DNA from 2 places in the Klebsiella ornithinolytica genome. Region 2 is predicted to be linked to the other one. Evidence: predicted binding sites of a transcription regulator. Region 2 holds the regulator's gene; the other holds the start of a gene.
What was found. Region 2 encodes PurR, which represses purine synthesis genes. Its sites were predicted from a motif close to CANGCAAACGTTTGCNTG; they were not measured.
Positions count from the first base shown of each region.

Region 1: purT (formate-dependent phosphoribosylglycinamide formyltransferase) is a predicted target of PurR. The motif match lies at 2,215-2,232, and genes of this name have one in related genera.

Region 1 covers NZ_CP130153.1:1,948,879-1,954,423, reverse strand. The annotation lists gene ptrB (oligopeptidase B) at 1-860, opposite strand, end outside; gene Q1L34_RS09105 (tellurite resistance TerB family protein) at 978-1,664, opposite strand; gene Q1L34_RS09100 (YebG family protein) at 1,762-2,136, opposite strand; gene purT (formate-dependent phosphoribosylglycinamide formyltransferase) at 2,272-3,450, shown strand; gene Q1L34_RS09090 (bifunctional 4-hydroxy-2-oxoglutarate aldolase/2-dehydro-3-deoxy-phosphogluconate aldolase) at 3,512-4,153, opposite strand; gene edd (phosphogluconate dehydratase) at 4,193-5,545, opposite strand, start outside.
Region 2 covers NZ_CP130153.1:2,372,310-2,379,779, forward strand. The annotation lists gene cfa (cyclopropane fatty acyl phospholipid synthase) at 1-225, opposite strand, end outside; gene punC (purine nucleoside transporter PunC) at 521-1,705, opposite strand; gene punR (DNA-binding transcriptional activator PunR) at 1,815-2,726, shown strand; gene purR (HTH-type transcriptional repressor PurR) at 2,745-3,770, opposite strand; gene cydH (cytochrome bd-I oxidase subunit CydH) at 4,067-4,156, shown strand; gene Q1L34_RS11100 (MFS transporter) at 4,320-5,486, shown strand; gene sodB (superoxide dismutase [Fe]) at 5,529-6,110, opposite strand; gene Q1L34_RS11110 (GNAT family N-acetyltransferase) at 6,410-6,901, shown strand; gene Q1L34_RS11115 (C40 family peptidase) at 6,940-7,470, opposite strand, start outside.

The DNA of each region.
Region 1 (5,545 bases), 420 kb from region 2:
TTGGAGCGAAGATAAAAAGCATGCTGGTAATGATCGAGACTGTACTCGTGATCTTTACGTCGCGGCAGGAAACACACCGGTTCCGCATCCGGCATTTCGGTATTCAGCAGCCGCACTTCACTGGTTGTCGCGCTGGCAAGATAGATCACGGCGAATTGCCGGGAGGTGGTCGTATGGAGGCTGACGTAGAAGGTTTCATCCTTCTCCTCGTAGACCAGCACATCGGAACGCGGCGAAGCGCCCACGGTATGCCGCCAGACCTGGTAAGGCAGCAGCGTAGTCGGGTGCTTGCGGACATACCACAGCGTTTGCGAATCATTGCTCCAGGCAAATTCCGGGGAGACGTTTTCCAGCACTTCAGGATACCATTCGCCATTTTGCAGATTGCACAAACGCAGGCCATACTGCCGACGGGAGAGATAATCCTCCGCCAGCGCCATGATCATGTTATCCGGCGAAATGCCCAGCCCACCGAGAGTATAGAATTCACTCTGCGCCGCGCGCTGGTTGCTATCGAGCAGCACCTCCCATTCATCCCACTCCTCTTTCAGCACCGACTGACGCTGATAAATAGCGTATTCACAGCCCGGCTCATATACCTGACGATAGCGGTAGCCATTTTTGCTGTAGGGCGCGGAGACTTCGCGCGGCGGGATACGGTCAATAATCTCTTTTAGCACCCGCTCCTGCAGGCTACGTTGAGTCGCCATGACCTGCCGGCCGTACTCATTTTCCTCGCGAAGATAATCAAGCACTTCCGGCCGCGAACGCTCATCGTCGCGCAGCCAGAAGTAATTATCGATACGGGTATCGCCATGAAGGGTCATGGCGTGGGGGATTCGTTTTGCTTTTGGTGGCATCTTTTGGTCTTCTGCATCCTGTATTTCATACACAAAATCATTCAAGAAGCGGCTTGAAGGATGGCGTGTGTATAAGGGTGGCAAAAGTGGCCCACGTTGCAAGCAAAACCTGCTGATTTAGGTAGAAAGCGCCTGTTTTTGTGCCTGAATATCCTGTTCGATGTCGGCACGCACTTCTGGCGGGAGGCCTAAGGCTTCGCCCAGAGCGTTGAGATAGCTACGCTCCATAAAATGGTCGATATCGATCGCCGCACAGCTGATGTAATAGATCTCCAGCGCCTCTTGCTCGCTGTTGAGGCCCTGCGCCAGACACTGCGGATCGAGAGGCTGGGACAGCGCGCGATCGATCAGAACGCGCCCCTGCACGGCAATACCGGCCGCGCGCAGCTGCTCTTCAATGTTTGCCCGCTCGCTGTCATCAATGTGCCCGTCGCTTTTAGCGGCAAACACCAGCGCCAGAATGAGCCGTTCGCTGCGGGCATCAAGCCCGGAGGCTGGCGAGGTTGACGCCCCGGTGGCTTGCCCCGGTGAAGCGACAGATTGCGCAGGAGAATTTTCCCGCATTTTCTGCTGATACTTGTTCCACAGCACGCTTCCCGCCACCGCCCCGCCGCCAACCAGCAGTGCGCTGGTGCCATATTTGGCCAGCAGCTTGCGCGATGATTTACTGGCCACCAGCAGCCCCGCCAGGCCGCCCAGCGCCCCGGGCAGAAGGAAGCTTTTACCATCCGGCCGCTCGCCTGATGAGGAAGACGGTCCCTGCTGGCCCAGCAGGGACTGGAGTTGATTAAGCCAGTTAGCCATGATTTCCCTCGTTGCTTATTAAGCGATGTCATCAGCCTAAACGACGAGATGTCAGGAAATGTTATGAGCAGCTAAAGATGCGCAAATTCGGCCGGACTCAGGCGGCCTTTACCTTGCGCGATTTTGCCGGCGCGGTTGCCGCGGGTTGTTCGCTTGCCCCCTCGGCTACGGCCTCTGAGATTTCAGCCGCGGAGCTCTCATCCTGAGAAGCCTGTCCGGTTGCCCCGTCTTCTGCTTCCGGGCGTTTTCCTGACCTCAGAATGTGGTGCAATGTCTCTTTGCGTTCCGCCAGCCACATTGCCATTTCATCACGCTGGGTTTCATCCAGCGTCAGCGGGCACTCTACCAGCCAGTCGTTGAGGACCTCGGCAAGATCGAGCATTTTGTCGTAAGCATCGGCCTCTTTTTTGCTGGTAAACGACATCTTTTCCTCACCTTCGCGGATCACCACATATTTAATTTCAACCGCCATTGTGCAGCCTCTTTATACTGTATTTTTATACAGTATAGCAAATTTTCACCCAGGACTCAACCAACGGTCATAAAGACAGACGCAAACGTTTTCGTTTATAATGTGGCGCATGTTTTTTTACTGTGGAAAAGAGTCATGACGTTATTAGGCACAGCGCTGCGTCCGGCAGCGACACGGGTGATGTTGTTAGGTTCCGGCGAACTGGGTAAAGAAGTCGCCATTGAGTGCCAACGGCTGGGTATTGAGACCATCGCAGTCGACCGCTACCCCGACGCGCCGGCAATGCAAGTGGCGCACCGTTCGCACGTCATCAACATGCTGCATGGTGAAACGCTGCGCGCGCTGATTGCGGAAGAAAAACCTGACTTTATCGTACCGGAAATTGAAGCTATCGCTACGGATACGCTGGTGGAGCTGGAGCAGGCCGGGCAGAAAGTCGTTCCCACCGCTCGCGCGGCGAAACTGACCATGAATCGCGAAGGTATTCGCCGCCTGGCTGCGGAGGAGCTGCAGCTTCCCACCTCGGCATACCGCTTTGCCGACAGCGAAGCGGCCTTTCGCGAAGCCGTCGCGGAGATTGGCCTTCCCTGCATTGTGAAGCCGGTCATGAGCTCTTCTGGCAAAGGTCAGAGCTTTATTCGTCACGCTGATCAGCTGGCTGAGGCCTGGCGCTATGCGCAACAAGGTGGCCGCGCGGGCGCCGGTCGGGTTATCGTCGAGGGGGTGGTGAATTTCGATTTTGAAATTACCCTGCTTACCGTCAGCGCGGTCGATGGCGTCCATTTCTGCGCCCCGGTCGGCCATCGCCAGGAGGATGGCGATTATCGCGAATCCTGGCAGCCGCAGCAGATGAGCGAGCTGGCGTTGGCCCGCGCCCAGGAAATTGCCAGCAAAGTCGTGCTGGCGCTTGGCGGCTACGGTCTGTTTGGCGTAGAGCTGTTCGTCTGCGGCGATGAGGTGATTTTCAGTGAAGTCTCCCCTCGCCCACACGACACCGGGATGGTGACGCTGATTTCCCAGGACCTCTCGGAATTTGCTCTGCACGTTCGCGCCTTCCTCGGTCTGCCGGTTGGCGCGATTCGCCAGTATGGCCCGGCGGCCTCCGCGGTCATTCTGCCACAGCTCACCAGCCAGAACGTCACCTTTAGCAATATCCAGGGCGCGGTAGGGGCGGGACTGCAGCTGCGCCTGTTCGGTAAGCCGGAGATTGACGGTTCTCGTCGACTGGGCGTCACGCTGGCCGTCGCCGATAGCGTCGAGGAGGCGGTGGCGCGCGCGAAAGCCGCCGCGTCGGCCGTGCTGGTTCAGGGATAAAAAAACCCGGTCGCCTCAGCGCTACCGGGTCTGGATTTCGCTCGTTATCAGGGCGTGAAAATTACTTCGCGCCTTCCACCGCTTCGCGAGCAATTTTGGTAATACGGTCGTAATCGCCCGCTTCCAGCGCATCCGCCGGAACCAGCCAGGAACCACCGATGCACAGCACGCTGTTCAGTGCCAGGTAGTCGCGGTAGTTCGCCGGAGAGATGCCGCCAGTCGGGCAGAAACGGATATGGGCGAACGGACCGCCAATCGCCTGCAGCGCTTTCACGCCGCCGTTAGCTTCTGCCGGGAAGAATTTGAACTCTTTCAGGCCATACTGCATGCCCAGCATCAGTTCGGACACGGTGCTGATCCCCGGGATCAGCGGGATGGTCCCTTCTTCAGTCGCCGCTTTCAGCAGGGACTCGGTCAGACCCGGGCTGATAGCGAACTGCGCGCCAGCTTCGGTGACGGCTTTCAGCTGCTCAACGTTTGTTACGGTACCTGCGCCGACAATCGCCTCCGGCACTTCTTTCGCAATCGCGCGAATCGCATCAAGCGCGCATGCGGTACGCAGCGTGACTTCCAGTACGCGTACGCCGCCGGCAACCAGCGCTTTGGCCATCGGCACAGCGTGTTCCAGCTTTTTCACCACGATCACCGGGACAACCGGGCCGTTGGTGAGGATTGCTTCTGCAGTTGTTTTCCAGTTTTTCATCAGAGTTTCTCTCTCGCCAGATCTACAAATTGTATCGTCTTAAAAAGTGATGCAGGTTGCGCCCTGTTCGGCTCCGGAGAGTTTTTCACGCAGCGCTGCGAACATTTCCCGGCCGCTCCCGACGCGCGAACTGCTGAGGTCAGGAACATGCGGCTGGCGTGCAGCCAGTTCAGCGTCATCCACCAGCAGCGTCAGTTCGCCCGTCTGCCCGTTGACGCGGATGATATCGCCATCACGTACTTTTGCCAGCAGCCCGCCATCATACGCTTCCGGCGTAACGTGGATTGCTGACGGAACCTTGCCGGATGCGCCAGAGAGTCGACCATCGGTAACCAGCGCAATTTTGAAACGGCGGTCCAATAATACACCAAGTGGCGGCATAAGTTTATGTAATTCTGGCATGCCGTTCGCTTTTGGCCCCTGGTGGCGAACAACTACCACGCAATCCTTGTCCAGCATTCCGGCCTCGAAAGCAGGCAAAACGTCGTGCTGGCTTTCAAACACCACCGCCGGCGCTTCAATGATCTGGTTCTCAACCGGTACGGCCGAGGTTTTCATCACCGCACGCCCGAGGTTGCCGCTCAGCACTTTCGTCCCGCCATGGCGAGAGAATGGCTTGTCGAAAGTTGCAATAACCTGATCGTCTAATGGCGCCGTCGCCCCTTCACGCCAGTCCAGTTCGCCGTTATTCAGCCAGGGTTCCATGGTGTAACGCGAGAGACCAAAACCGGCTACGGTGTTGACCTCTTCGTGCAGCAGGCCGCCTTTCAGCAGCTCACGGACCAGCACCGGTACGCCGCCCGCGGCCTGGAAGTGGTTTATATCCGCCGGACCGTTCGGGTAAAGGCGCGCCAGCAGCGGCACAACGTCGGAGAGATCGGAGAAATCATCCCAGTTAATGATAATGCCCGCCGCGCGAGCCATCGCCACCAGGTGCATCGTATGGTTGGTCGAACCACCGGTTGCCAGCAGCGCCACGATCCCGTTGACCACCACTTTCTCATCAAACATTTTGCCTAACGGCATCCATTCATTACCGTTACCGGTCATGCGCGTCACCTGGCGTGCGGCGGCGGCGGTCAGCGCCTGGCGCAGTTCGGCATCCGGATGCACAAACGACGAGCCCGGAAGCTGCATGCCCATAAACTCCACCACCATCTGGTTGGTGTTCGCCGTACCGTAAAATGTGCAGGTACCCGGGGCGTGGTAGGACGCCGCTTCAGACTCCAGCAGCGCCATACGATCGACTTTACCCTCAGCATACAGCTGGCGGATGCGCACTTTTTCTTTATTTGGCAGGCCGCTGGCCATCGGGCCAGACGGTACGAAGACTGACGGCAGGTGGCCAAAGGAGAGCGCGGCCATCGTCAGTCCGGGGACGATTTTGTCACA
Region 2 (7,470 bases):
GAATATATCCAGCCGTTCACAATCCCACCAGCCGTCCATATAGCTTTCGCCTAACCCCAGCGAGCCTTCCTGTAAAACGCGTTTAAAAAAGAGCGGATTGTTAATCCGCAGATCGGAGGGGGCGGGGCCATTGACCTCAATGCCCGCGCGACCGAGCAATTCGGTTGCAATTCGGTACCAGTCGTCGTTTGGTACGCTTACTTCTTCTATACACGATGAACTCATAGCTTCTCCATCACGCCCAAGTGATCAGAACCTTAAAACAGCGTAGACGCTTTTTTGGCTTTGTGAGAAATCTCACGGAATATCCGTGAAGCTGCTATCCGACGTAGAACAGAGGAAGGGCGATAACCCTTGCCGAAAGGCCTTCCATGGTGAAACGGGACGCATCCTGCTGCCGTTAATCGTAAAAAATATTTTATTTATGTGAAGCCGGTTCAGTATAGGCCGCTGAAATCCGGCTTTCAATAAAAATATATTAGCAGGCTAATTACTGAGCCTTAACATCGCCGAAACGCGTTTATGCATGCGACGATTCGGTAGTCAGGCAGGCGCTGTGACGCTGCATAAAATAACCCAGCCCGGCCAGCACGATCGAGACCAGCATCACGCTGGTGGTGGTGAGCAGCGGTGTGGCAATCAGCGCGGAGACCAGCAGACTGGTCAGGAAGCACAGACCAAGCTGCAGCGTATTCTGCAGCGCGGCGGCACGGCCGGTCGCCTGCGGGAACGGCTTCAGTGCCTGGGCGACAACAATCGGGTAAATCCCGCCATTGACAACGGCCATCACGCAGAAGGGAATCATCACCGCAATGATTGAGACATCTTCAACCCGACCAACCATCCAGGTTGCAGCCACGCTGACGGCGAAAATCACCAGCAGCCAGGGCAGCAGCTGTTGGCCCTGCCATTTCTGCAGCGCCGCGCGGCATCCATAGCCACCGACTAAAAAGGCGATTGTCTGCGGAACATAGCTAAGACCGATAGCGGTCGGGCTGTAGCCCATCTCATGGAGAATAAACGGCGACCCGGTCAACCAGGCAAAAAAGCTGGCGGAGCAGGCGGCGTAAATCAGCACGTTGCCGCTGTATTCGCGCGAACGCAGCAGCGTCATAAAGGTCAACTTCTCGCGGACATCACCCTGCGGCCTGACGACCGGCTTCAGGCGTAGGGCGGGTACCATCAGCAGCAGGGCGATGGCAAACAGGGTGGCAAAAATGGCCTGCCATTCCAGATGGGCAAGCAGCCAGCTGCCGAGCAACGGCGCCAGAGCCGGCGATAGACCCACCAGCGGCATGATGGTGGCGAAAATACGGTTAGTGCGCTGGGCTGGATAATAATCCGTGACCATCGCCTGCCAGGTCACCGCCGCCGCGCAGACGCCGATCGCCTGAATAAAGCGCAGCACCAGCATCAGGGTGGCATCCCGCACCCACAGCATTCCCAGACAGCTGATAGCGAAGATCGCCAGCCCGGTCAGCAGAATCGGTTTACGTCCGTAGCGGTCCGAGAGCGGGCCCCAGAACAGCTGTCCGATGGCGAAGCCGGCGAGGAACAGGCTCAGACTGGCGCTGACCGACGCCGCAGACGTATTGAGATCTTGCTGGATGGCCGAAAAGGCCGGCAGATACATGTCGGTGGCGAGGAAACCCAGCACGCTGAGTCCCGCCAGCCACACTAAAAATCCTTTCCCGGGTTGTTGCATAACATTCTCTTATAGGTGCAGGTATGATGCCGCAGAGTGTAGGGAGTGCATTCTGGCTTGTGAAACGCTAATATTTGCTACATGCATTCAAAATTTTTGCAGGCAGAATATGTGGTCCGAATACTCACTCGAAGTTGTTGATGCTGTCGCCCGCAACGGCAGCTTTAGCGCAGCGGCTCAGGAGCTGCACCGCGTACCTTCGGCGGTCAGTTATACCGTACGTCAGCTGGAGGAGTGGCTGGCAGTACCGCTTTTTGAACGCCGCCATCGCGATGTCGAATTGACCCCCGCCGGGCTCTGGTTTTTACAGGAAGGACGATCTGTTATCAAAAAAATGCAGATCACTCGCCAGCAGTGTCAGCAGATAGCCAACGGCTGGCGCGGCCAGCTGTCGATAGCCGTAGACGACATTGTTAAACCGGCCCGTATGCGTCAGATGATTGTCGATTTTTATCGTCACTTTCCCGATGTCGAGCTGATTGTTTTTCAGGAGGTCTTCAACGGCGTCTGGGACGCGCTGGCCGACGGGCGCGTGGAACTGGCTATCGGGGCAACGCGTTCGATTCCGGTCGGGGGGCGCTACGCCTTTCGCGATATGGGAATGCTGAGCTGGCATTGCGTAGTGGCCAGCCATCACCCGCTGGCGCAGATGAACGGGCCACTGAGCGATGATGTGTTGCGCAACTGGCCGTCGCTGGTCCGGGAGGACACTTCCCGTTCGTTACCGAAACGCACGACCTGGCTACTGGACAACCAGAAAAGGGTAGTGGTGCCGGACTGGGAATCATCAGCTACCTGCCTCTCGGCGGGATTGTGCGTAGGGATGGTGCCGAGCCATTTTGCTCGCCCCTGGATTGACCGCGGTGAATGGACCGCGCTGGCGCTGGAAAACCCGTTCCCGGACGCCGCGTGCTGCCTGACCTGGCAGCAGAGCGACACGTCACCGGCGCTGTCGTGGCTGCTGGATTATCTGGGGGACAGCGAAACGTTGAACCGGGAGTGGCTGCGGGCGCCGGAGTAACCGGCGCCGCACGGGCGATCAGCGACGATAATCGACGAACGGGCCGTCTACGACGGAGCGACGCTCTACCAGCCGCGGGTGAACCTCAATAGATTGCGACTCTTCACGCTTGTTGACGATACGATCCATCAGCATATTGAAGGCCGCTTCCCCCAGCGAATCTTTCGGCTGGTGGATGGTGGTCAGCGCCGGGCTGAAATAGCGGGCGTTACGCACGTTATCATACCCGATCAGCGAAATGTCCTGCGGCACGCGCAGTCCCATCTCATCCGCAGCACAGATTGCGCCCATCGCCATGATGTCGCCGCCGCAGAAGACCGCCGTCGGGCGATGCTGCTGGCTGAGGATCTGCTGCATGGCGCGGTAGCCGGATTCAGGCTCGAAGTCGCCCTGAACAATCCAGCTTTCCGGAACGGCGATCTGCGCTTCTTCCATGGCTTTCATAAAGCCCGCCAGGCGGCCGGCGCCGGTATTACGCTCCAGCGGACCCGGGATCACGCCGATTTCACGGTGGCCGCGTTCCACCAGATAGCGACCGGCCATATAGCCGCCTTCGAAGGCGTTATCGATGACCGAATCGGTGAAGTCGGCTTTGGATTCACCCCAGTCCATTACCACCATCGGAATATGGCGGTACTCTTCCAGCATGCTGAGCACCGATTCCGGATATTCAGAACACATAACCAGCAGGCCGTCGACGCGCTTTTGCGCCATCATCGACAGGTAGGCCTGCTGTTTTTCGAGATCGTTCCACGCATTGCCCAGAATCAGGGTATAGCCTTTCTGGAAACAGCTCTTTTCTACGGCTTCAATAATCTCAGCGAAATAGGCCGCTTCGCTGCTGGTGGCCAGCAGGCCAATCGATTTGGTGTGATTAACCTTCAGGCTGCGAGCAACGGCACTGGGGGAGTAGTGCAGCTCTTTGATCGCCGCCCACACGGCGTTGCGGGTTTCTTCCGCCACGAAACGGGTTTTGTTAATTACATGTGACACTGTTGTAGTGGAAACGTTTGCGCGCTTCGCTACATCTTTAATTGTTGCCATTACTTCTCACTCCAGACCTTGACCTGATCGTCTGATTATCGATACGTAAACGTTTGCCTATACACACCCTGAATACAATTTTCAACATTGCATCACGTCGGGAAAACGACACAGAACGACAGGAAGGGGTCAATGGCCGATACGCTTTCAAATTAGCGTGGGATTTTGTCCGATCTTGCGGCAAAGGGGAAGAGCAAAAATGTGCATCACCCTAAAACATGGAAGATTTTTGCGCTATATTGTGCAAAAATGAGCAAGCTCACTTTTCATGTGGGGATAACTGGGGGGAAAAATTGATGGATACAGATTTAAAGTTTTCGCTGACGACAACGATTATTGTCCTGGGTCTCATCGTGGCCGCCGGCCTGACAGCGGTGCTGCACTGATTTATCAGGGGGAGAGGCCTCTTTCCCCCGACATCCCGCCATTATTATCAATTTCGCAAAAATCTTTTGCCATTTCGTTTACTTTTGTTTTTTTGTGATTGATGTCATGCTTTTGACTTCTGATGAGATACCGTCGCCGATGGCGGTCTGCTGGAGTCATTGAATGAAAATCAACTTTCCCTTGTTAGCGCTGGCGATAGGCGCGTTTGGTATTGGCACCACGGAGTTTTCCCCGATGGGGCTGCTGCCGGTAATTGCCAAAGGCGTCGACGTGTCAATTCCGGCGGCGGGAATGCTGATCAGCGCTTATGCGATCGGCGTGATGGTCGGGGCGCCGCTGATGACTTTGCTGCTCTCTCATCGCGCGCGCAGAAATGCGCTGATTTTTCTGATGGCGATCTTTACGCTGGGTAACGTCCTCTCCTCAATGGCGCCGGATTACACCACGCTGCTGATTTCGCGCATTATCACCAGCCTTAACCACGGCGCTTTCTTCGGCCTCGGTTCGGTGGTGGCGGCGAGCGTGGTGCCAAAACACAAACAGGCCAGTGCGGTGGCGACCATGTTCATGGGGTTAACCATCGCTAACATTGGCGGCGTTCCGGCGGCGACATGGCTTGGCGAGACCATCGGCTGGCGGATGTCGTTCCTCGCGACGGCAGGTCTGGGGCTGGTGGCGATGGTCAGCCTGTGGTTTTCGTTGCCCAAAGGCAGCGCTGGCGAGCGTCCGAACGTAAAGCAGGAGCTCTCCGTGCTGGTTCGTCCGCAGGTGCTCTCCGCATTGCTGACCACCGTGCTGGGGGCCGGCGCGATGTTTACCCTCTATACCTATATTTCACCGGTGCTGCACACCATTACGCACGCCTCGCCGCTGTTCGTCACCGCCATGCTGGTGTTGATTGGCGTCGGCTTTTCGCTGGGTAACTACCTCGGCGGTAAATTCGCCGACCGTTCCGTCTCCGGGACGCTGAAGGGGTTTCTGCTGCTGCTGATGGTCATCATGCTGGCGATTCCGCTGCTGGCGCAGACACAGCTGGGGGCTGCAATCAGTATGGTGGTCTGGGGGGCGGCGACCTTCGCCGTGGTTCCACCGCTGCAAATGCGGGTGATGCGGGTGGCTCATGAAGCGCCGGGGCTCTCTTCGTCGGTCAATATCGGGGCCTTTAACCTTGGCAATGCGCTCGGTGCGGCAGCCGGTGGCGCGGTGATTTCCGGCGGACTGGGCTATGCCTTTGTGCCGGTGATGGGGGCGATAATTGCCGGTGTGGCGCTGCTGCTGGTGCTGTTCGGCGGGCGTTCGCAGCCGGAAGAGGCGTTGGTCGGACAGTAGTCGGTGTATTCGCAGAAGGGTTTCCCCTTCTGCGTTAGCGTTTTAGGCCGCCAGGTTGGCCGCCACAAACTTCCAGTTTACCAGCGCCCAGAAGTGCGCCAGATAGTCAGGACGGGCGTTGCGGTAGTCGATGTAATAGGCATGTTCCCAGACATCCACGGTCAGCAGCGGTTTGGCGTCGCCGGTCAGCGGCGTGCCAGCGTTGCTGGTGGAGACAATGCTCAGGCTGCCATCGCTATTTTTAACCAGCCATGTCCAGCCTGCACCAAAGTTCTTCGCTGCCGCGTCGGTAAACTTCGCTTTGAACTCTGCGAAGCTGCCGAAGGATTGATTGATGGCGGCTGCCAGCTCACCTTCCGGCTCGCCGCCCGCATTCGGCGCGAGGCAGTTCCAGTAGAAAGTATGGTTCCAGACCTGGGCCGCATTGTTAAAGATGCCGCCTTCAGAAGAGCGGACGATCGCTTCTAAAGATTGACCTTCAAACGCGGTGCCTTTGATCAGGTTGTTGAGGTTGGTGACATAGGCCTGGTGATGTTTGCCGTAGTGGTATTCCAGGGTTTCTGCGGAAATGTGCGGCGCCAGGGCGTCTTTTGCATACGGTAATGCAGGTAATTCAAACGACATTGTTACTCTCCTTATAACTTCTTGTTTTCTAGCTCACATTCAAAGGATGTTTGACCATCCACAACAGCATGTACTGTCCCTCGCCGGGGCGAGTGCAACAGGTTTTTATTGTGATCGGAATGCTAACACTTGCAGAAGGGAGTTAAAAGCCTTGCAATGATAAAGGGTATATTTAACAAATGTACCTGGTTAAGCCTTCGCCGGAGCGCAAGGCAGCGCATTTCAGCAGAGCCGGTTGATCGCTGTTGCTGTTGAAATATAAAGTGATTACTGAAAAATCCATTTTGCAGAGGTCTGTTTTGTCTAACATAGTCTATCGCCAGGCGTCCCTGGCCGACGTCGAACGCTGTTTTGAAATTGAAACGAGCGCGTATGAAGGGGATGAGGCGGCTACCCGTGAAAAGATTGCCACCCGAATCCAGCAGTACCCGGAAGGATTTCTTTGCATGGAACGGCAAGGAGAGGTTATTGGCTTTATTAACTCAGGGTGCGCGTGGGAAGTCGTTATGTCGGATGAAGCCTTCAAGGAGCTGGTCGGGCACGATCCCCGCGCGCCGAATGTAGTGATTATGTCTGTAGTCATTGCGCCTGAACACCAGGGAAAAGGGTATTCGACCGCCCTGATGGAGCGATTTATCCGGCAGATGGCACAGGCGCAGAAGAGCGCCATTCACCTGATGTGCAAAGACCGACACGTGGCCCTGTATGAGCGGTTTGGTTTTCGCTACGAGCGGCCTTCGGCCTCGGATCATGGCGGGATGTCCTGGCATGAGATGAGCATGGCGTTATAGCCGGGGAATTGACCTGCCGCAGGTGCGGCAGGTCAGGTTCAGCGAATGGTTTTGGGGGTCATCACCCGGCGTGCGCCGACATAGTGGCGAATCCAGTAATCTTCGCTTAATGAGGTGATCTGAATATCGCGGCCGGTACGCGGCGACTGAATAAACTTGCCGTTGCCAACGTAAACGCCGACGTGATCGGCGGTGCCGCGCCCACGGGTGCGGAAGAAGACCAGATCGCCGCTCTGCAGCTCGCCGCGATCGACCGGACGGGCATCGCGCAGGTGATACATCTCATTGGCGGTGCGCGGAATGCGGATTTTTACCAGATCCTTATAGGCGTAGTAGACCAGCCCACTGCAGTCAAAACCAGTACGCGGCGAGGTTCCGCCCCAGCGATACGGTTTGCCAATCTGATCCATTAACTTCGACATCGCGGTGCTTTGCGCTTTCTGCACGCGGGCTTTGTGCGCATCCGCCAGCGTCAGCGGCGGTTCTTCCGCGATTGTTTTACAACGTTTTTTATAGCCTTTACGGACGACGCATTTGCTCTGCATGCTGGCCATGACCGGAGCCGGTTC